3 regions of the Eikenella sp. KCOM 3110 genome follow, and region 1 is predicted to be linked to each of the others. Evidence: predicted binding sites of a transcription regulator. Region 1 holds the regulator's gene; each other region holds the start of a gene.

Region 1 (7,468 bases):
AGGCTACCTGAAACCTTGTTCACACGGTTTGCGAATATTGGGCGGCGGTGTCGCGGGAGCGCAGGTGGCGGTCGAACACCATGGCGATGTTGCGGATGAGGAAGCGGCCTTTGGGGGTGACGGTTAGGCCGGTTGCATTAAGCTCAACCAGGCCTTTGGCGGCGAGGGTGGCGGCATCGGCCAGCTCGGCAGCGAAATATTGGGCGAAGGGCTGGCGGCATTCGGCTTCGTAATCGGCAAACTCGAGGCCGAAGCGGCACATGAGGTCTTGAATGAGGCGGCGGCGCAGCAGGTCGTCTTCGTCGAGCAGGTAGCCGCGGAACAGGGGCAGCCGGCCGGCATCGAGGTCGGCATAGTAGGCTTCGATTTGGCGCTGGTTTTGGCTGTAGATGCGGCCGATTTTGCCGATGGAGGATAGGCCGACAGCGATGAGGTCGCAGTCGGCGTGGGTGGAATAGCCTTGGAAGTTGCGTTGCAGGCGGCCTTCGCGCAGGGCGACGGCGAGCTCGTCTTGGGGCTTGGCGAAGTGGTCCATGCCGATGAAGACGTAGCCTTCGCTGCCCAGCCGCTGCACGATTTGCTGGAGCATGTCGAGCTTGGTGTTGCTGTCGGGCACGGCATTGGTGTCGATGCGGCGCTGGGGTTTGAAGATGTGCGGCAGGTGGGCGTAGTGGTAAACCGCCAGCCGGTCGGGGTTGAGGGCGAGCACTTTGTCCAGCGTTTGTTGCATGGTGGCGGGGGTTTGGTGCGGCAGGCCGTAAATCAAATCGACGCTCACGGATTGGAAGCCGGCTTCGCGGGCGGCGTCGATCACCACACGGGTTTCTTCTTCGCTCTGGATGCGGTTTACGGCTTGTTGCACTTGGGGATCGAAATCCTGAATGCCCACGCTCATGCGGTTGAAGCCGAGCGAGCCGAGAAACAGCACGGTTTCGCGGCTTACTTTGCGCGGGTCGATTTCGATGGAGTATTCGCCCTGCGGCATCAGGGTGAAGTGCTCGCGGATAAGGCCGAACACGAAATCGAGCTGGGCATCGGAGAGGAAGGTGGGGGTGCCGCCGCCAAAATGCAGCTGCGCCAATTCGGGTTTGCCTTGCAGGAGTTCGGCCTGCAGGGCGAATTCTTTTTTCAGGTAGCCCAGGTATTGGTCAGCGCGGGCGGTGTCTTTGGTGATGATTTTGTTGCAGCCGCAGTAGTAGCAGATGGTGTTGCAGAAGGGGATGTGGATATAGAGCGAGAGGGAGCCGGGCGTGCGGTTGCGCACGGCTCGGGTGTAGTCTTCGGCGGTAAAGCCTGCGTGGAAGCGGTCGGCGGTGGGGTAGGAGGTGTAGCGCGGGCCGTTGGCGGGCAAGGAGGCGATGAGCTTGCGGTCGAAGATGATTTCTTGGGTGCGGTTGGCAGACATGATTGTGTTTAAATTAATGTTATTATTTGGGAAATATGCGGCAATAGGTTTTGTTTGTGAAATCGGGTAAAATGCGGATGTTTGCAAATTGCCCCGACTATTGCCGGGCGGTAAGTATAAACGATAATTGCCGCCGCTTCATAAGCCCAGTTTGCTTAGAAAGTTAGCACACACATGAAAGCCATGCCCCTCGCCACGACTTGTTCGCGCTGCGTTTTTAAAGAGTTATGCCAGCCCAATGCCGCGATTGCGGTGGCGGTGGAGCGCGTTGATGCGGTTATCAAGCGCAGCCGCCGCCTGAAAAAGGGCGATTTCCTGTTCCGCAACGGCGACAGGTTTGATTCACTGTTCGTGGTGCGCACCGGTTTCCTGAAAACAGTTGTTGCCAGCCAAGACGGGCGCGATCAGGTTACCGGTTTTTTTATGTCGGGCGAGCTGGTGGGCATGGACGGCATCTGCAACCAAATGCACTACTGCGATGCGGTGGCGCTGGAAGACACGGAAGTATGCGAGCTGCCCTATGCCAATATGGAGGAGCTTTGCGCGGCGGTGCCGGAATTGCAGCTGCATTTCTACCGGCTGTTCAGCCAAGAAATCGTGCGCGACCAAAACGTGATGCTGCTTTTGGGCAATATGCGCGCCGAAGAGCGGCTGGCCGCCTTTCTGATTAACCTGTCGCAACGCCTGAAAAAACGCGGCCTTTCGGCCAACGATTTTATTTTGCGCATGTCGCGCGAGGAAATCGGCAGCTATTTGGGGCTGAAGCTGGAAACGGTGAGCCGCACGCTCTCCAAATTCGGCCAGGAGGGGCTGGTGGAAGTGGAATACAAACACATCCGCCTGCTCAAGCCCGAACGGCTCAAACAGCTGGCTTCCGGTACCCAGCCCGCTGTGGTTTGAAGCAGCTTTCCGCATTTGTCTTTATTTCCCAACCGCTTGGCAGGCTACCTGAAACTTCGGCCGCCAAGCCCAACCTTCCAATATGAAAATCCTCATCTTAGGCAGCGGCCAAGTGGGCACTGCCGTGGCACAGAATTTGGTGGAAATCCCCAACCACGACGTTACCATTATCGATAACGATCCCGAAGCCCTGCGCAACATTGGCAGCAAGCTCGATGTGCAAACCTTACTGGGCAACGGCTCTTCTCCTGCCGTGATGGCCGAAGGCGGCGCCTACGACACCGACCTGCTGCTCGCCCTCACCCGCCACGACGAAACCAATCTGGCCGCCTGCAAGCTTGCTTCCAGCCTGTTCAACATCCCCAACCGCATCGCCCGCGTGCGCCTTTCCGATTATTTGGAATTCACCGGCCCCGACGCCGAAGAAGATAACGACGGCCGCGGCACGCTCGATCTGTTCGGCGTGAGCGAATCCATCTGCCCCGAGCAGCTGGTTACCGAGCGGCTGGCCGATTTGCTCTGCCACCCCAGCGCCCTGCAGGTGCTCACCTTTGCCGAAGACAAAGTGCGCATGCTGGTGGTGCGCGCGCAAAGCGGCGGGCGGCTGTTGGGGCAGCCTATCCACACCATCCACGAACACCTGCCCGAAGGCACCGACTGCCAAATCTGCGCCATCTACCGCAACAACAAGCTGATTATGCCCACGCCGCAAACCGTGATTCAGCAGGGCGACGAAGTATTCGTGGCGGCCGCCACTTCGCAAGTGGCCGAAGTGTTGCGCGAATTGCGCCCGCAGCAGCAGCCCACGCGGCGCGTGATGATTGCCGGCGGCGGCCAAATCGGCTTCCGCCTCAGCCGCCAGCTGGAAGACCGCTTCGATGTGAAAATCATCGAAATCAACGAAAAACGTGCCGAATGGCTTTCGGAAAACCTCAACAGCACCCTCGTGCTGCACGGCTCCGCCGCCGACGAAAGCCTGCTGGAAGGCGAATACATCGACGAAATCGACGTATTCTGCGCGCTCACCAACGACGACGAAAACAACATCATGGCCGGCATGCTGGCCAAAAGTCTCGGCGCCAAGCGCGTTATCGCCATCGTCAACCGTTCCAGCTATGTGGATTTGCTGCAAGGCAATACCATCGACATCGCCGTATCGCCCCACTTGGTGACCATCGGCTCGATTTTGGCGCACATCCGGCGCGGCGACGTGGAAGCCGTCCACCCCCTGCGCGGCGGCAATTCCGAAGCCATCGAAATCGTGGCGCACGGCGACAAAGACACGTCCAAGCTGGTCGGCCGCCGCGTGAGCGCCGTGCGCTGGCCCAACGGCTGCCACGTTGCCGCCGTGGTGCGCGGCGAAGAAGTGTTTATGGGGCATCAAGACGTGCAGCTGGCCGACGGCGACCACATCATCCTGTTCGTAGCCCGCCGCCGCGTGGTGAGCGAATTGGAAAAACTGATTCAAGTGCGCATGGGCTTTTTTGGCTAGAAACCGCGGCTTGGAATATATATAGTGGATTAACAAAAATCAGGACAAGGCGGCGAGCCGCAGACAGTACACACGTTACGACAAGGCGAGACAACGCTGTACTGGTTTAAATTTAATTCACTATAGAAGGCTACCTGAAAAACGATTTCCCGTTTTCAGGTAGCCTTTCCGTTGACTCGGCGCAAGCCGAAGCCTTTCAATATCCCGCGCTTATCCGCCACATTTTCCTGCCGAGGAAATACGGCACGCAGAACAACACCAGCACAATGCCAAGCGTTACCGCCGTGCTCAACAGATAGTTTTGCAAGGGCACGGCCTCCTTGCCGTGATACAGCGAAAATGCAAAACCGCCGAATATCAGCAGCATAAACCCCCTTGCCGCCCAACCCGCACCGTGCAGCCCCTTGCTTTCGCGCCCCCAGCCGTGCAGCAGCGAAAGGCAGGCCACCGGCACTAGGTAGAAGGCAGACTTGATATATTCGTTCATGTTCGGATCGGGGTGGTGCGGCTCAAACTTCAGCCCGAACAGCAACACTGCCCAAGCAATCACAGTCAACTGAATTAATCGGATTAATATCGACATTTTTGTTTTCCCGTTTATTCAAAATAAAACATCGGATTATAACGATTTTGTGGTTTTTGGCAATCCTATCCGGCTAAGGTAGATGGATTAACAAAAATCAGGACAAGGCGGCAATGCTCTCTGTGTACGGATAGGATATGAGGGGTTGTTAAAGCTGTATTCATTGCAATTTTAATCCACCATAGAACATCAGCTATATAAAGCATCCTGCCAAACAAAAAGGCTACCTGAACATTTTCAGGTAGCCTTCATCATACTAAAGTAAGCGGCTGATGCTTATTTGTCGTCTTTCACTTCTTCAAACTCGGCATCCACCACATCGTCGCCTTTTTTCTGCTGCCCGTTGTCGGCGGACTGGCCGGCTTGGGCTTCCTGAGCCTGCTTCTGGGCATCGGCATACAGCATTTCGCCCAGTTTCTGGCTGGCTTTGCCCAGCTCTTCGGCTTTGGCATCAATGGCGGCTTTGTCGTCGCCTTTCACGGCTTCTTCGGCTTCTTTCAGCGCGGCTTCGATTTTTTCTTTCTCGGCTGCGTCCAGTTTGTCGCCGTAGTCGGCCAGTGATTTTTTCACGGAGTGAATCAAGGCTTCGGCCTGGTTGCGGCTCTGCACCAGTTCGTGCAGTTTTTTATCTTCTTCGGCATTGGCTTCAGCATCTTTCACCATGCGTTCGATTTCTTCCTCGCTCAAGCCGGAAGAACCTTGGATGGTGATGTTGGCGGCTTTGCCGGTGCCTTTGTCTTTGGCAGACACATGCAGGATGCCGTTTGCATCAATATCAAAGGTTACTTCAATCTGCGGCATGCCGCGCGGAGCGGGGGCGATGTCGCCGAGGTTGAATTGGCCGAGTGATTTGTTGGCAGAAGCGCGTTCGCGTTCGCCTTGCAACACGTGGATGGTTACGGCGCTCTGGTTGTCTTCGGCAGTGGAGAACACTTGCGAAGCCTTAGTGGGGATAGTGGTGTTTTTGTTGATGAGTTTGGTCATCACGCCGCCCATGGTTTCGATACCCAAAGACAGAGGGGTTACGTCGAGCAGCAATACGTCGCTGCGGCCGCCGCTCAATACTTCGCCCTGAATGGCGGCACCCAAGGCCACGGCTTCATCGGGGTTCACGTCTTTGCGCGGTTCTTTACCGAAGAATTCTTTCACGGTTTCCTGAACCTTGGGCATACGGCTCTGACCGCCCACCAAAATCACGTCGTCGATGTCGTTCACGCTCAGGCCGGCATCTTTGATGGCGGTGCGGCAGGGCTCGATGGAACGCTCGATCAGGTCTTCCACCAGGCTTTCAAACTTGGCGCGGGTAATCTTCATGGCCAAGTGTTTGGGGCCGGTGGCGTCCATGGTGATGTAAGGCAGGTTCACTTCGGTCTGCTGGCTGCTGGAAAGCTCGATTTTGGCTTTTTCGGCAGCTTCTTTCAGGCGCTGCAAGGCCATTACATCGGTTTTCAGGTCGATGCCCTGGTCTTTTTTGAACTCGGAAATGATGTAGTCGATCAGGCGTTGGTCGAAGTCTTCGCCGCCGAGGAAGGTGTCGCCGTTGGTGGAGAGCACTTCAAACTGTTTTTCGCCGTCCAAATCGGCAATTTCGATAATGGAAATATCGAATGTGCCGCCGCCCAAGTCGTATACGGCGATTTTGCGGTCGCCTTTGCTGCCTTTGTCCATGCCGAAAGCCAGTGCGGCTGCGGTCGGTTCGTTGATGATGCGTTTCACGTCCAAACCGGCGATGCGGCCTGCGTCTTTGGTGGCTTGGCGTTGGCTGTCGTTGAAATAGGCCGGCACGGTAATCACCGCTTCGGTTACTTTTTCGCCCAAATAGGCTTCGGCGGCTTCTTTCATTTTACGCAGGACTTCTGCGGAAATTTGCGGCGGAGAAAGCTCTTTACCTTGCGCTTCCACCCAAGCGTCGCCGTTTTTGGCTTTTACAATTTTGAAAGGCATCAGGTCGATGTCTTTCTGCACTTCTTTATCTTCAAATTTGTGGCCGATCAGGCGTTTTACCGCATAGATGGTGTTTTTTGCGTTGGTAACGGCCTGGCGTTTGGCCGGCGCGCCCACGAGGATTTCGCCGCCGTCCAGATAGGCGATAACAGAGGGAGTGGTGCGTGCGCCTTCTGCGTTTTCAATAACTTTGGTTTGACCGTTTTCAGAAATAGCCAAGCAGGAATTGGTAGTACCCAAATCGATACCGATAACTTTTGCCATAATGGATTGCTCCTTAGAGATTAGTAGGATTCAGACAGCGCCTTGCTGGCGCTTTAACTTGCCCAGTAAATGGGTTTGGCCGTTTTTTTTTCAAGGGAAAAGGCTATTTTCGTTTTAATATATTGATTTTTATATGATTAAATAATTTCAGGCGGCCTTGGGCAACAAATTTCCGCCCGGCCTATTGAATTTCTGCCGCCAGCCCTAATTAAGAATAACTGTTGTTCCTGCATATTTGCACCGATACGGCGTTGCCGGAATTTATAGCTAAAAGCAATTCGTATTATTTGAACTATAAATTATACAAATCGCCTGGCGGCGGCTAGAATGCCGCCCTGTCGATACACCGTATCTCACAAATTCATTCGCATTATTTCTGACACCCTGATATAAGGAGCTCTATATGTCTATCAACATCAAAACCCGCGACCAACTGGTTGGTCAGCAAGTTCCGAACGTAACCTTCCACACCCGCGTGGCCGATTCTTGGAAAGACGTTACCACCGACGACTTGTTCAAAGGCAAAAAAGTAGTGGTATTCGCCCTGCCCGGCGCGTTCACCCCCACCTGCTCTTCCAGCCACCTGCCGCGCTACAACGAGCTGGCTCCTGCATTTAAAGAAAACGGCATCGACGACATCCTGTGCGTGTCCGTAAACGACACCTTCGTGATGAACGCTTGGGCAGCCGACGAAGAAGCCCACAACATCACCATGGTTCCCGACGGCAACGGCGAATTCACCCGCGGTATGGGCATGGAAGTGAGCGATGAAGACATCGGCTTCGGCAAACGCTCTTGGCGCTACTCCATACTGGTGGACGACGGCAAAATCGTGGAAGCCTTCATCGAGCCGATCAAAGAAGGCGACCCCTTTGAAGTT
Region 2 (7,468 bases), 1.2 Mb from region 1:
CCGTTTTCCAGCCGCTGTGCGCTGATGCTGGCGCGTTGCAGGTGCAGGCTGTGGAGGGAGATGTCGCCCCACAGAGACGGCCAGCCGAAGGAGAGCCGTGCGGATTCGGCATTCATGGTTTGGCTGCCGCCCTGGGTGCGGCTCAAGCCCACTTGGTGCAGCACTATGTAAGGATAGGGAAACCAGCCGCGTTCGATTTGACGGCCGTCGAAATTCAGCTGCTGGCCTTGTGCGGCAAGCATTTGGTTGGCGGTTTGGCGGATGCGGGTTTCACTGAGCAGGTGGCGCAGGCCGAATGATGCACCTAGCCACAATGCCAGCAAAACCAGGCTGAAAAACAGCGTTTTCAGCCAGAGTTTGCGCCAGTTCGGGCCGTGGTAGGGCAGTTTGCTCATTAAAACACCGTGGAAAAGGGAAACCAGGCGAAAGGTAGCGGCTTTATGCCCGTCTGGCAAGGGTTTTAGCCGATTTTTTCAGAGCTGCGGGGAATGGGCAGGGTGGGAGGGAGCAGGCAATCTGACAATATCGCTTGAAAACGCTTGCCTATTTTTCAGGTAGCCTTGGCCGATATGAGAGGCTACCTGAAAATGTAAACCCCAGCCACTCAAGTAAAATGGTTATATAATGCCCGCTTTCCTCCGCCTGCCTACCACGCCATGCAGCTTGCCGATTTCGATTTCCACCTGCCCGAACACCTGATTGCCCAGCGGCCGCCCGAACGTCGCGGCAGCAGCCGCCTGCTCGACGCCCGCCCCGGCCGCCCCCTATGCGACCGCCTGTTTGCCGAGCTGCCAAACCTGCTCGAAGCCGGCGATCTGCTCGTGTTCAACAACACCAAAGTGATGAAAGCCCGCCTGTTCGGGCGCAAAGCCAGCGGCGGGCGCATTGAAGCCTTGATTGAACGAGTATTGGACGAACACTGCGCCCTGGCACACATCCGCTCCTCCAAATCCCCCAAGCCCGGCAGCCTGCTGGAATTTGACGGCGGCATTCGGGCGCAAATGGAAGAACGCGAAGGCGAGCTTTTTAAGCTGCGGTTTTCAGGTAGCCTCAACGTATACCAAATCCTCGAACAAACCGGCCGCTTGCCGCTGCCGCCCTATATCGAGCGCGCTGCCGACGCAGCTGATGACGAACGCTACCAAACCGTTTACGCCAAGCATCAAGGCGCCGTTGCCGCCCCCACCGCCGGCCTGCACTTCACCCCCGAATTGTTGGCACAACTGCAGGCAAACGGCATCCGCCGCGCCGAAGTGACCCTGCATGTGGGCGCCGGCACTTTCCAGCCCGTGCGCAGCGAAAATATTGCCGAACACAAAATGCACAAAGAGTGGTACAGCATCCCCGCTGAAACCGTTGAAGCTATTAAGGAAACCAAAGCAAACGGCAAACACGTATGGGCTGTCGGCACCACCTCCATGCGCAGCCTGGAAGCCGCCGCCCAAAGCGGCCGCCTGCAAGCGGGCGAGGGCGATACCGATATTTTCATCACCCCGGGCTACCGTTTTCAGGTAGCCGACGGCCTGATTACCAACTTCCACCTGCCCAAATCCACCCTGCTGATGCTGGTGAGCGCCTTTTCCGGCGTCGAACACATCCGTGCCGCCTACCGCCACGCCATCGAACAGCAATACCGCTTTTTCAGCTACGGCGACGCCATGCTGCTCACCCGGGCAGAGGCTACCTGAAAACAGGACGGGCGGCCATTTTCATTTTTCAGGTAGCCTCCCATCCCCAAAGGGCTACCTGAAAACCATCCCTTCTCACACCCAACAGGAGAAAACATGATTCAAGAGCAGCTCAACCCCCTCATCCTTCCCGATCAAAACGGCAACTTCGGCCAGCACGGCGGCCGCATCGGCCATCCCGCACTGGCCCAAGCCCTGGCCGAACTGGAAGCCGGTTTTCACAGCATCATCCGCGATGCCGACTTCATCAGCGAAATGAAACGCCTGCAAGCCACCTATGTCGGCCGCCCCAGCCCCATCTACCACGCCCGCACCCTCTCCAAACGCGGTGCGCAAATCTTCCTCAAACGCGAAGACCTCAACCACACCGGCGCCCACAAAATCAACCACTGCATCGGCGAAGTGCTGCTGGCCAAAAAACTCGGCAAGAAAAAAGTGATTGCCGAAACCGGCGCAGGCCAACACGGCGTAGCGCTGGCCACCGCCGCCGCCTTACTCGGCCTCGAATGCGAAATCCACATGGGCGTGGTCGATATTGCCAAAGAGCACCCCAATGTATCGCGCATGAAAATCCTTGGTGCCAAACTCGTGCCGGTATCTGCCGGAGCAGGCACGCTTAAAGAAGCCGTTGATAGCGCTTTCGCCGCCTATCTGGAACAAATCGACAGCAGCATATTCGCCATCGGCTCCGTAGTCGGCCCCGCACCGTATCCCGAAATGGTGGCCTATTTCCAAAGCATTGTCGGCCACGAAGCGCGCGAACAATTCCAGCGCGAGCAGGGCGGCTTGCCGGATGAAGTCATCGCCTGCGTGGGTGGCGGCTCCAACGCCATCGGCCTATTCAACGCCTTTATGGACGACCCATCCGTAGCCTTGGTGGGCGTAGAGCCGGCCGGCGAAGGCCTCGACAAGCCCGGCCGCCACGCCGCCACCATGACCAAAGGCAAATTCGGCAATATCCAAGGCTTCAACTGCTACTACCTGCAAAACGAAGACGGCACACCCGCTGCCGTACATTCTATTGCCTCCGGTCTGGATTACCCCGGCGTCGGCCCGCAGCATTGCCATTTGAAGGATATCGGCCGCGGCCGCTACGAAACCGCCACCGATGCCGAATGCCTCAACGCCTTCCTGGCACTCTCACGAGAGGAAGGCATTATTCCCGCGCTCGAATCCGCCCACGCCGTGGCCTATGCCTTACGCCGTGCAGCCGAACTCGATGGCGGCAAACGCCTGCTGGTCAACCTTTCCGGCCGCGGCGACAAAGATATCGACTTCGTGTTGGGCAAATTGGATTTGGCTTAAGCCCGAGTGCCGGGAGGCTGACGGCGCGGCGAAAGAAAAATTAGCCCGCAACAGCCAAACCCGATTTTATAATGAATTAAACCGGTACGGCGTTGGCTCGCCTTGCCGTAACGTGTGTACTGTTTGCGGCTCGCCGCCTTGTCCTGATTTTTGTTAATCCACTATAAAAAAAGCTACCTGAAACGCGGCGCAGAGAAGTTTCTGCGAAACCGGATTTTCAGGTAGCCTTTTTATGTGCCTTGAATTCGGCTTCATCTGAAAATCATTCTTTTTTGATTTGTCGCAATGGTTTGTTTGAAAAGGCGGAATAACGGGGGTTTCAGCTTGAGTTTTATGTTAAAAAGATTTATTATCGTAATAAACTGGCTAAGAAATATCAAAACCATTTCGGTGCGCCATTCCTTCGCACCCGTTCCCTCAGAAAGCCCCGCCATGTCCACCATCCCACTCTCCCAGCTGCGCAAAGGCGCGGTTGCGCATATTGATTCCATTGTCCCCAATCCCGTGTTCGGCGAGCTTGATGCCTTGGTGTCGCGCCGTTTGGCGGATTTGGGCTTTTCCGGCGGCATGCCTTTGCAGGTGATTGCCGTGGGCGGTTTCGGGCGCGGGCCGTTTGCGGTGCGCTTGGGCAACCAGTCGCAGTTTTCGCTGCGGCACGATGAGGCGGGGAAGATTATGTGCCATGTGGTCGATGCGGAACAAAAGCAGCCTGCACCTTAAAGGCTACCTGAAAGCGTCAGCTTCAACGAAGTTGAAATGAAAAAGCAGCCTGCAACCCTGCCGACCAAAGTGCAGGCTGCCTGAGCCCCGTGCCGCGCCGCCCGAAAGCAGCCTGCACGCGGCGAACAGAAGAAAAACCGAGAAGAATCAAAAAGGAAATACGATGGAACTGAGCTATTTCGCCCTTATCGGCGCGCCGAACTGCGGCAAAACCGTCTTGTTCAACGGGCTGACCGGCGCGCATGCCAAAGTGGCCAATTATCCTGGCGTAACGGTGGACAAGCGCGAAGGTGCGTTTTTGGACGACGAAGCCGTGCGCATTGTCGATTTGCCCGGCACATACAGCCTGCGCACCACCAGCCCCGACGAAGCGGTGGCGAAAGACGTGGCGGTGGGCAAACTCGGCATTCCGCCCGATGCCATCATTGCCGTGGCCGACGCGACCAACCTGCGCATGACGCTGCGCATGATTTTGGAACTGAAAACGCTGAAACTGCCGATGGTGGTGTCGCTGAACATGAGCGACGTGGCGCAGCGGCGCGGTTTGAATATCGACGCGGCGAAACTGAGCGAACTGTTGGGCGTGCCCGTGCTGGAAACCGTGGCTGTGAGCGCGTCTGGCGTGCAGGCGGTGCGCGAAGCCGTGGCGCAGTTGCCGCGCAAACGCTCGTTCCCCGCCAGTCCTGCTTCCGCCGAACGCACGTTGGACGAATTGGACAGCGACGCGCTTTATCACGAAGTCGAATCCATTTTGGCGCAAGTCGTGCGCACGGAAATGACTTTGCCCGCCTGGCACAAAAAATTGGACGAAATCGTGCTGCACCCCGTGTGGGGCATGGTTTTGCTGATGGTTATCCTGTTCATGGTGTTCCAAGCCGTGTACACCTGGGCCGCACCGATTATGGATGCCATCGAAGGCGGCTTCGGCTGGCTGGGCGAATGGGTGGCCGCCAATATGCAGCCGGGTATTTTGAACGATTTAATCGTGAACGGCGTGATTGCCGGTACGGGCAGCGTGCTGGTGTTCCTGCCGCAGATTACCATCCTGTTCGCCTTCATCCTGCTGCTGGAAGACTCGGGCTATCTGCCGCGCGCCGCATTTTTACTGGATAACGTGATGGCGAAAAGCGGATTGTCCGGCCGTTCGTTCATTCCGCTGCTGTCCAGCTTCGCCTGCGCCGTGCCTGCCGTGATGTCCGCCCGCACCATCCACGACCCGCGTGAGCGGCTGGTGACCATCGCCGTCGCCCCGCTGCTGACCTGTTCCGCGCGGCTGCCCGTGTATGCGCTGATTATCGCCGCCGTCATCCCTGACCGCACCGTGGGCGGGATATTCAACCTGCAAGGGCTGACGCTGTTTGTGCTGTACATCGCAGGTATACTGTCCGCCGCACTTGCCGCCTACCTCATGAAACGGTTGGCGCGGATTAAGGGCAACGTGCAGCAGTTCCCGCTGTTGATGGAGCTGCCCACCTTCCGTATGCCCAACTTCAAACACATCCTGACCAGCCTGTGGGACAGGGTGAAAGCCTTCCTGAAACGCGCCGGCACGATTATTTTCGCGCTGACCGTGATTCTGTGGGGCTTGGTGAGCTGGCCTGCGCCGCCCGAAGGCGCAACCGGTGCGGCAATTGATTACAGTCTGGCCGGCATGATCGGCCACGCCATCCAGCCGCTGTTCGCCCCGCTGGGCTTCACTTGGGAAATGTGTATCGCCATGATTCCGGGCATCGCCGCGCGCGAAGTGGTCGTGGCCGCGCTGGGCACGGTGTATGCCGTGGGCGCGTCGTCCGAAGACGCAGTGCAGAACGCGTTGATTCCCATCGTCCACAGCAACTGGGGTCTGCCCACCGCCTTCGCATTTTTGGCTTGGTATGTCTACGCCCCCATGTGCGCCGCCACTTTGGCCGTGATTCGGCGCGAAACCAAATCGCTGAAACACACCGCCATCATCGCGGGCTATATGTTCGCACTCGCCTACCTCGCCGCCTTCGCCGTTTACCAAATTAGTTCAAGGATTTTGTGATGCTTCAATATATTATCGTTGCCCTCATCATGCTTGCCAGCGCATTCTTCCTGCTGCGGAAGTTCGTGTTCAAACCGAAAAAAACGAAACGCGATTGCAGCAGCGGCTGCGGCAAATGCGGCGGCTGCGGTTAGGCCCGCCGAACAGAAAAGCAGCCTGCACATTGAAGGCTACCTGAACATGAAAAAGCAGCCTGCACTTCGGTCTTTCAATGTGCAGGCTGCTCTTGGCGTTTTCAGACGTTCCCATTAAGAGAAACAAATATGCTCGAAATCATCTTCATGCTGCTGGTAGTGGCCGTTCCACTGCTGCATCTCTACACCTTCTTCACCGAAGCCGGCCATCTCGGCCAATGGGAACCGTGGCTGGTGATTGTCATGCTCGTTTTGACCGGCACTTGGTTTATCTATTTCGTCAGCCCTAGCGCACGGATGAAGCTGGGCATCCAACTGCTGCTGATTGCAGGCATCATTGCCTTCATTTTTCTTTTGCAATATTCCGCAGATTTAAAGCAAGCATAGATCGAGAGCATTCAGCGACTCCGTTGGGTATGAGTCCAATCTATGGCTGCATTTCGTTTGAGAGAAAGTGCAGGCTGCTTTCGCATTTTAACTTCGTTGAAGCTGACGCTTTCAGGTAGCCTTTCGGAAGTTTGAGGCTACCTGAAAATCCCTACCGCGCCAACGGCCAGTCACGGATTTGCATGAAGGATAGTGCGGCTTGGAATACAATATTCCTTGATTTAAAACAACAACATCGCCTTCATGTCTTGCATCGGGGCACGCACTATGGTTTATTCTCCGGTTGAGTAAACAGACAATACCATCCGACCTTATCCAACCTGATGAAAGGAAATACCATGCAAACCATCGCCATCCAATCTCCCGGCAAATACATCCAAGGCGCAGGCCTGTTCGGGCAAATCGGCGCACACGTTTCGCCGCTGGCCGACAACGTGGCCGTGTTGGCGGACAAGTTCGTCCTGTCCATCTTGCAGGATAAACTTTCAGGTAGCCTGAATGCGTCCGGCGTACGGCACACGATTGTGCCGTTTAACGGCGAGTGCAGCCGTACCGAAATCGAGCGCGTAAAAAACATTGCCGAACAAAACGGCGCCAAAGCCGTTATCGGCGTGGGCGGCGGTAAAACTTTGGATGCGGCCAAGGCGGTTGCTTATTACGCGGGCCTGCCCGTGGTCGTGTGCCCTACCATTGCCTCCACCGATGCGCCGTGTTCCGCGCTGTCCGTGATTTACACCGATGCGGGCGAGTTTGAATCCTACCTGTTCTTCCCCAACAATCCCGAACGCGTGCTGGTGGACACCGAAGTGGTGGCCAACGCACCGGTGCGCCTGCTGGCCGCAGGCATCGGCGACGCACTGGCCACCTGGTTTGAAGCGCGTGCCTGCGCCAACAGCGGCGCGGACACCATGGCCGGGGCAAAAGTGTCGCCCACCGCGCTCACGCTGGCCAAACTCTGTTACGAAACGCTGCTGGAAAACGGGCGCAAAGCCGTGTCTGCCGTAAAAGACAAAGTGGTAACCCCCGCCGTGGAACGCGTGGTGGAAGCGAACACCTATCTGAGCGGCGTGGGTTTTGAAAGCGGCGGTTTGGCGGGCGCGCACTCAGTGCACAACGGTTTGACCGTGCTGCCCGAAACCCACCACAACCTGCACGGCGAAAAAGTCGCTTTCGGCCTGCTGACCCAGCTCATGCTGGAAAACGCAGAC
Region 3 (7,468 bases), 170 kb from region 1:
AGGCTTGCTTTTTGGCATCTTCAACGATTTGGGAAGCCCGTTTCTCTGCGTTAGTAATGATTTCGGCAACTTGGTTGCGACCCTCAGCCATGAGTTCGGCAACACGCCTTTCAGCTTGTTCAAAATCACTTTTCCCACGCTCGGCAGCAGCCAAACCCTCGGCAATCTTGCTGGCACGCTCATCCAAAGCCTTGGCGATGGGCGGCCACACGAATTTCACGGTAAACCACACCAACAGGCAGAAGACGATTATTTGTATGATTAAAGCTGAATTAATATTCACTTTACTCAACCTTCACAGTTAGGGTTAAACAAACTTCGGACGTTTGTATCTTTCTAACCTCCGGCAAACGGATTCACGAAGGCAAACAGCAAAGCAACGGCCACGCCGATCAGGAATGCCGCATCGATCAAACCGGCAATCAGGAACAATTTGGTTTGCAGCGGCTCAATCAACTCGGGCTGGCGGGCAGAGGCCTCCAGATATTTCGAACCTACGAGAGCGATACTGACCGCAGCAGCCACCGCACCGAACGCAACGATCAGGCCGCAAGTGATGGCCAATGCACTATTCAAATCCATTTGAAACTCCTTATCTAAAAGTGAAAGTTAAACTACTACGAAAAAACAACAAACTACTAATGGGAACTATGCGCCTGGCCGATATACACGAAAGCCAAGGCAACGAAAATAAATGCTTGCAACACAATAACCAAAATATGGAACACCGCCCAGATAAACCCGGCCAAAATATGGAAAAATGCCAATACGGGGTCTATCCAAGTAACTGCCCCACCTGGCATCGCCCAAGCACCGCCTAACATAGCAATCAGCAGGAACACCAATTCGCCGGCATACATATTGCCGAACAACCGCATACCGTGCGAAATGGTTTTGGAAGAAAACTCTACCAGATTCAGAATAAAATTGAACGGAGCCAGCCAAATACCGAACGGAGCCGTAAACAATTCGTGAATCCAGCCGCCCAATCCCTTAAGCTTGATATTAAACATAAAACAGGTAAGCAATACCCCGATCGACATACCCAAAGTGATGTTCAAATCCGCAGTAGGCACCACGCGAAGCAAGGCATGATGATTGCCGGTTGCATGCTGCCAAATCCACGGCAATAAATCCACAGGCAACAAGTCCATAGTGTTCATCAGGACAATCCAAACAAACAGTGCCAAACCCAATGGCGCCACTATTTTACGCGATTGCTCGTTGTGAACGATGCCCTTGCACAAATTGTCGATGAACTCAAACAAAATCTCCACGGCGGCCTGAAAGCGCCCCGGTACGCCCGGCGTAGCCTTGCGGGCGGCGTACCACAGCACCAGCGAACCGAGAACAGCCAAAAAAGACGCAATAAAAAGGGAATCTATGTTTACAAACGAGAAATCGGCAATATTTTGCAGATCCTGTCCTTTGCTCACATCCGACAAACTGGTCAAGCTTTGCAAATGGTGCTTGATGTAGTCGGCTGCGCTCATGCTTTCACCGGCCATACTTTTTAACTTTCCAAAATATCAATAACACCGCATGACTCACCGCACCCAGCCCGACGATAAACGGAACGAATACGATGTGTCGGCGGTAAAAAACGAACACCAGCGTCATTAACACGAGCGCCAGTACTATTTTTAAACTTTCTCCCAGCCAAAATGCGCTGCCGCGCCATTTCGGGAACTTTAGAAAAAACCTTAAAACCAGTACCGCCAAGATGGTGGGTACAGCGTAACATAAACAGCCCAACGCTGCCGACTTGGCTGCGACTGCGCCGGAAAACACCCAAAAAACAGCAATAAGTATCGCCGTGATTGCCAATTGGAGATAAATTGTTGCTGTCATACAGCCATCTTCACACACTAAATGTTAGCTCTTTAAATATAAGCAAAAACGACAACAAAGTCAAGAAAAGTGTTAATTCTTGTCAAACAATATCAATATTTAAAGCATTAAAGGCTACCTGAAAACCATGCAGGCATAATTTCCAAGCACCTAAAATCTCAAGCAAGCCTTTGCTCAATCAGGCAACTTCACATCCAACTGCTGCATCAGCCGCGCAAAAGTTTCCGGGCTGTCGAAATGCAACACCACCTTGCCGCGCTTGTGGTTGGCCGTTTGCACTTCTGCGCGCACCCCCAGCTTTTCCGTAAGCGCCTCGTTCAGGTAGCGTATATCGGGGCTGACGGTTTTTGATTTCTTCTCCTGGGGCACCTGTTGCGCCAGCTGGCTGCGCCGTTCCACCTCGCGCACCGACCAGCCGTTTTTTACCGCCTTCTGCGCCAATGAAAGCTGCTCCATCACCGGCAGCGGCAACAAGGCCCGTGCGTGCCCCATTTCCAGCTGGCGTAAAAACAGCATTTCCTGCACCGGCTCGGGCAAAGCCAACAGGCGCAGGCTGTTTGACACCGCGCTTCGGCTGCGCCCTACTGCCTTGGCCACAGTTTCGTGCGTGAGGCCGAATTCGTCCACCAAACGCTTCAAACCCTGCGCCTCTTCAATCGGGTTGAGGTTTTCGCGCTGGATATTTTCAATCAAGCCTATCGCCAGCGCCGCTTCGTCGCCAATGCTCTTAATCACCACCGGAATTTCGGCCAAACCCGCCAGCTGGCTGGCGCGCCAACGGCGCTCGCCGGCAATCAGCTCGTATTGCGACAGGCCGTGCTCGCGCACGATAACCGGCTGGATTACGCCCTGCGCCTTAATTGAATCAGCCAGTTCCTGCAGGCCTTCGTCGTCCATTTGCGAACGCGGCTGGTAGCGCCCCGGCTTGATGTCGCGCACCGGCACGCTGGTCAGCCTGTCGCCGCTGCTGTCGCCCACCGCGCCGGCCAACAAAGAATCCAAGCCCCGGCCGCCGAGGCCGCTTTTCGGTTTTGCCATTTATCTGTTTCCTAATCTATTTATTTTTTCAGGTAGCCTCTAAGGTAAGGAAGAAGGCTACCTGAAAATCCCAATTCAAAATCGCGCGTATTCTAACACAGCGCCCATGCCGCTAAAAATCGCCCCACAAGGCCTGCATCGCCGCCAATGTCGCCAGCGCCGCCGTTTCCGTGCGCAACACCCGTGCGCCGAGCTGCACCGCCTGAAACCCGTGCGAGCGTGCCAAATCCTCTTCTTCTGCCGTCAATCCGCCTTCCGGCCCAATCAGCAACACCGCGCTTTGCGTCGGTGGCAGGCTGCGCAGCGGCACACCGCCGTGCGGGCTTAGCAGCAGCCGCGCCCCTGAGTCGGCCGGCAGTGCAGCCAGCACCTGCGCCAAATCGGCAATCGGTGCCACAGGCGGCACTTCGTTGCGCCCGCATTGCTCACAAGCCGAGATAGCAATTTCCTGCCAGCGCCGCACCTTTTTCTCCGACCGCTCGCCCGAGAGCCGCACATTCGAGCGCGTGGAAACCGCCGGTACGATACGTTTTACCCCCAATTCCGTGCCCTTTTGCACCGCAAAATCCATCTTTTCCGAAGCCGATACTGCCTGAATCAGCGTAACCGCCAACGGCGATTCGCGCGTTTCCGTGAGCAATCGATCCACACGCGCCAACGCCTGTTTGCGCCCGATTTCCAGCAATTCCGCCGCCACCGACTGCCCCTGCCCGTCAAACAACACCAGTGGCGCACCCGCCTGCAAGCGCAGCACTTGGATATGTCGGCACACATTTTCAGGCAGCCTCAGCACCTCGCCTGCAATAAAAGTTTGCGGAACATAAAAACGCGGCATCTGTTGTTTACCCCGAAAAATGGTTAATATCCCATTTCTATCAGAAAAGCATCAGGAAGGAAAGATTTTGCTCAACCGTTTAGCAGAACTGGTTCGCGAAGTGGCGCAAACCGCCGTGATGCCGCGTTTTCTCAACACCGCCGTCAGCACCAAAAGCGACGGCACCCGCCTCACCGAAGCCGACCTGCACGCCCAAGCCCTGTTTGCCCAAAAACTGCCGCAAATCATCGACTGCCCGATGCTGGGCGAAGAAATGAGTGCCGACGAACAACACGCCATATGGCAGCATGCCGCAACCGGGCTGTGGGTAGTCGACCCCATCGACGGCACCAACAACTTCATCAACGGCCTGCCGCACTTCGCCCTCTCCGTGGCCTACATCCGCCACGGCCGTGCCCAGCTGGGCGCTATTTTCCACCCCATGATGCAGGAAATGTTCACTGCCGAACGCGGTCACGGCGCATGGCTCAACGGCCGCCCCCTGCCCCTGCGCCACGCGCCGAAAAAGCTCAACGAATCCATTGCGGGCGTGGAAGTGAAATACCTGCGTTCCGGCAAACTCGCCAGCCGCATGCAAACCCTCCACCCCTTCGGCTCGCAGCGCAGCATGGGCTCCAGCACGCTCGACTGGTGCTACCTCGCCGCAGGCCGCTACGACCTCTACCTGCACGGCGGCCAAAAACTGTGGGACTACGCCGCCGGCGCCCTGATTTACGAAGAAGCCGGCGGCCGCCTGGCCACGCTGGAAGGCGACGACTTCTGGAGCGGCGAACACGTTTTCAAACGCTCCGTCATCGCCGGCCTGCAACCCGACCTGTTCGACCGCTGGTTGGCCTGGATTCGGGCAAATCAATAGGCAGAAAGGCTACCTGAAAAACCGGACGGGTATATGGCAAAGCAATTTATAGTGAATTAACAAAAACCAGTACAGCGTTGGCTCGCCTTGCCGTACTATTGCTTCAACGTTGGCTTTGCCTTGCCATACTTCTGTGTTACCCGGTATCGAAAACAATTTGGCTGGTTATGAATGCTGCCCTAGCCCCAATGGAAAAGGCTACCTGAAATTTCAGGTAGCCTTTTGGTTGGGGGTGGCATCCTCCGGCAGGCAGTCTGCTCTTCGGAGAAATCAGATTGGGGAACCTGCCCTGTGGTTTGCAGTTCGGATACTGGTATCCGGCAAAATCTTCGAGGTCTCAATCTTGTTTGATTTATAGTGAATTAACAAAAACCAGTACGGCGTTGGCTCGCCTTGCCGTAACGTGTGTACTGTCCGTGGCTCGCCGCCTTGTCCTGATTTTTGTTAATCTACTATATGGTTGCCACCCCGGATGTTGGATTTTCGAATCCGGCATACGGGTTTCAGGTAGCCTTTGTTTCAGCCGTTCCAGTAGTACCGAACAATATGGAAAAACACCGGTGCGGCAAAGCAGATGGAATCCACGCGGTCGAGCATGCCGCCGTGGCCGCGGATCATGTTGCCCCAGTCTTTCACGCCGTAGTCGCGCTTGATGGCAGACATCACCAGCCCGCCGAAGAAACCCATCAGGCAAATAGTGAAACCGATGGCGGCAGCCTGGCCGTGGCTAAACGGGGTAATCGGCGACATCAATGCGGCAAGCGCGGTGGCAGACAAAATGCCGCCCACCGTGCCGGATATGGTTTTAGACGGAGAAAGCGAGGGCATGATTTTGGCGCCGCCCACCAGTTTGCCCCAAACGTATTGCAACACGTCTGAAGCCTGTACTACGCCAATCAGGAAAATCAGCAGCAGGATATTGCCGCTGCTGTCGAAGCCGTCTAAGTTCAGAAACATCAGGGCAGGCACATGGGAGAGGCAGAAGATGCAGATCATCGCCATCCATTGCGTTTTGGCGGCGCGTTCGAGGAAATGGGCGGTTTGGCCGCTCAGGCTGGCGATAATCGGCAACACCAGAAAGCCGTACACGGGGATGAAAATGCTGAACATGCCGTACCAGCCGTCATAAACAAAATAATATTGCACCGGCAGCAACAGGTAGAAGCAGGTTACCATGCTGTAATAATCGCTGCGGCGGCGATAAACGAGGGTCATGAATTCGCGCAGGGCGGCAAACGAAATCAGGAAAAACAACACCACCGTACCGGTTTTGCCAAACCAAAATGCGGCCAGCAGCACCAGTGTCATCAGCCACCACGCGTAGATGCGGGCGTTGAGGTTGGCGATGGTGGCATTGCCTGCGCCGTTTTTGCGTTTCAGCCATTGCCCGATGATGCTGGCGAAAATCAATACGGCAAATACGCCGGTGAAGATATAGCTCACCTGCGGGGTGAGATGGGCGGCGGTTTGTTCGGTAATGATTTGGCTGGATGTGTTGGCAAAGCTCATGATGCTTCTCCTTGGTTTTGGTGCAGTTCAGCGTGTTCGTTTGGATGCACCTTGTTGCCCTCATTTGGACGAAGCTCACTCCGTTCGCTTTCAGACGGCTTCAAAGCCAGCAGGGCTTCGCGGCTGCGGGCGAGGAAGGCTGCTTTGTCTTCATCTTCGTGCAGGGTCAGCGGTTCGCCAATGTGGACTTCGCACAACAGCGGCACGGGCAGCACTTTACCTTTGGGCAGGACGCGGTTGATGTTGTCTATCCATATCGGCACAAATTCGGTATCCGGTTTGCTTTTGGCTAGATGGTAAATGCCTGATTTGAATGGAAGCAGAATTTCGTTTTCGTCCGTATTGCGAGTGCCTTCGGGGAAGATAATCAGCGAATCGCCCGCTTGGAGCGCGTGGTTCATCTGCTCGGTAATCAACTGCGGATTATCGCTGTGGCGCGGAATCAAGAGCGCGTTGAAGACGTTTTGGATGATGAAGCGTTTGAGTTTGTTGGTCAGCCAGTAATCCGAACCGGCAACGGGGCGCGTCGAAAGCCGCCAGCGGCGCGGCAGGGAAATCCACACCAACAAAAAATCACCGTGGCTGCCGTGATTGGCGTAATACACTTTCTGCTGCGGGTTGAACGCCAACTCGCGCGAGCTTTTGGGTTGGACGCCGGTGAGGAAGGATACCGACAGGCACAGTGCTTGGTCGGTGAGCCAGGCAAGTTGTTTTTTAATGAAATTTTTCATGGCATCAATGGCATTAGAGAAGTTGGATCAGGAAAATTGCTGATTGTGCAGCGGTTAGATACAAGCTTTTGCGCCACAAGGCGATTGCACCTGATACACGCTGTGGCATATCACGGCTGTCGGTAACACGGCGTAAGCCGATTTGCCGTAAAGTTTGGTCGAAGGCTTCTGGCGTGTAGCGGCCGTCGGCAAAATCTTGGAACACGCGGCGGTCGAATTCGATGCGGATATGGCAGTATAACAGCGCTGCGGCCAAAATCAGCTGCACTGCCGACCACACGCCGCCCTGTTGTGCGGACAAAGCCAGCAGCAAGGCATTGAACATGGCAGTATAGCGGGCGGTGGCGAGTAGTCGGGCTGTAATCAGGCTGTCGGTTGTTGGTATTGTGTTCATGGGTTTTCCTTTTGATCTGCGCCGAAGTTTTTCAGGTAGCCTGCCGCCGCTTCTACTGCCTTTGCCGTTTCCGGCGGCAGCACCATCTGCGGGCGGGTCTGTTTCAGTTCCGCCGTTGCTTGCGCCAAATCCCGGCAACCGCCGTAAACCAGCAGCCAAGTGAGTATTACGGCTGCGCTGCGCCCGTAGCCAAGCGCGCAACAGGTCAGAACCTTGCCGTGTTGCCGGCGCAATGCTTCCAGCAACGAAGCCGC

The links. Region 1 encodes FNR, which switches genes on or off when oxygen is low (the NO sensors DNR and NnrR bind a similar motif). Its sites were predicted from a motif close to TTGATNNNNATCAA; they were not measured.
Region 2: ELB75_RS07585 (FeoA family protein) is a predicted target of FNR. The motif match lies at 3,266-3,279, and genes of this name have one in related genera.
Region 3: ELB75_RS00360 (ATP synthase subunit I) is a predicted target of FNR. The motif match lies at 1,924-1,937, and genes of this name have one in related genera.

What each region holds. Positions count from the first base shown of each region.
Region 1 is NZ_CP034670.1:213,371-220,838, forward strand. It holds gene hemN (oxygen-independent coproporphyrinogen III oxidase) at 20-1,405, opposite strand; gene fnr (fumarate/nitrate reduction transcriptional regulator Fnr) at 1,580-2,305, shown strand; gene trkA (Trk system potassium transporter TrkA) at 2,388-3,797, shown strand; gene ELB75_RS01175 (hypothetical protein) at 3,994-4,380, opposite strand; gene dnaK (molecular chaperone DnaK) at 4,657-6,588, opposite strand; gene ELB75_RS01185 (glutathione peroxidase) at 6,992-7,468, shown strand, end outside.
Region 2 is NZ_CP034670.1:1,500,722-1,508,189, reverse strand. It holds gene ELB75_RS07610 (AsmA family protein) at 1-395, opposite strand, end outside; gene queA (tRNA preQ1(34) S-adenosylmethionine ribosyltransferase-isomerase QueA) at 657-1,688, shown strand; gene trpB (tryptophan synthase subunit beta) at 1,785-2,993, shown strand; gene ELB75_RS07585 (FeoA family protein) at 3,426-3,713, shown strand; gene feoB (ferrous iron transporter B) at 3,877-5,739, shown strand; gene ELB75_RS07575 (FeoB-associated Cys-rich membrane protein) at 5,739-5,873, shown strand; gene ELB75_RS07570 (enterochelin ABC transporter) at 6,003-6,260, shown strand; gene ELB75_RS07565 (glycerol dehydrogenase) at 6,599-7,468, shown strand, end outside.
Region 3 is NZ_CP034670.1:44,654-52,121, reverse strand. It holds gene ELB75_RS00375 (F0F1 ATP synthase subunit B) at 1-283, opposite strand, end outside; gene atpE (F0F1 ATP synthase subunit C) at 337-582, opposite strand; gene atpB (F0F1 ATP synthase subunit A) at 639-1,508, opposite strand; gene ELB75_RS00360 (ATP synthase subunit I) at 1,498-1,851, opposite strand; gene ELB75_RS00355 (ParB/RepB/Spo0J family partition protein) at 2,026-2,889, opposite strand; gene ELB75_RS00350 (16S rRNA (uracil(1498)-N(3))-methyltransferase) at 3,002-3,724, opposite strand; gene ELB75_RS00345 (inositol monophosphatase family protein) at 3,792-4,580, shown strand; gene ELB75_RS00340 (phosphatidate cytidylyltransferase) at 5,100-6,089, opposite strand; gene ELB75_RS00335 (lysophospholipid acyltransferase family protein) at 6,086-6,820, opposite strand; gene ELB75_RS00330 (hypothetical protein) at 6,834-7,214, opposite strand; gene ELB75_RS00325 (phosphatase PAP2/dual specificity phosphatase family protein) at 7,211-7,468, opposite strand, start outside.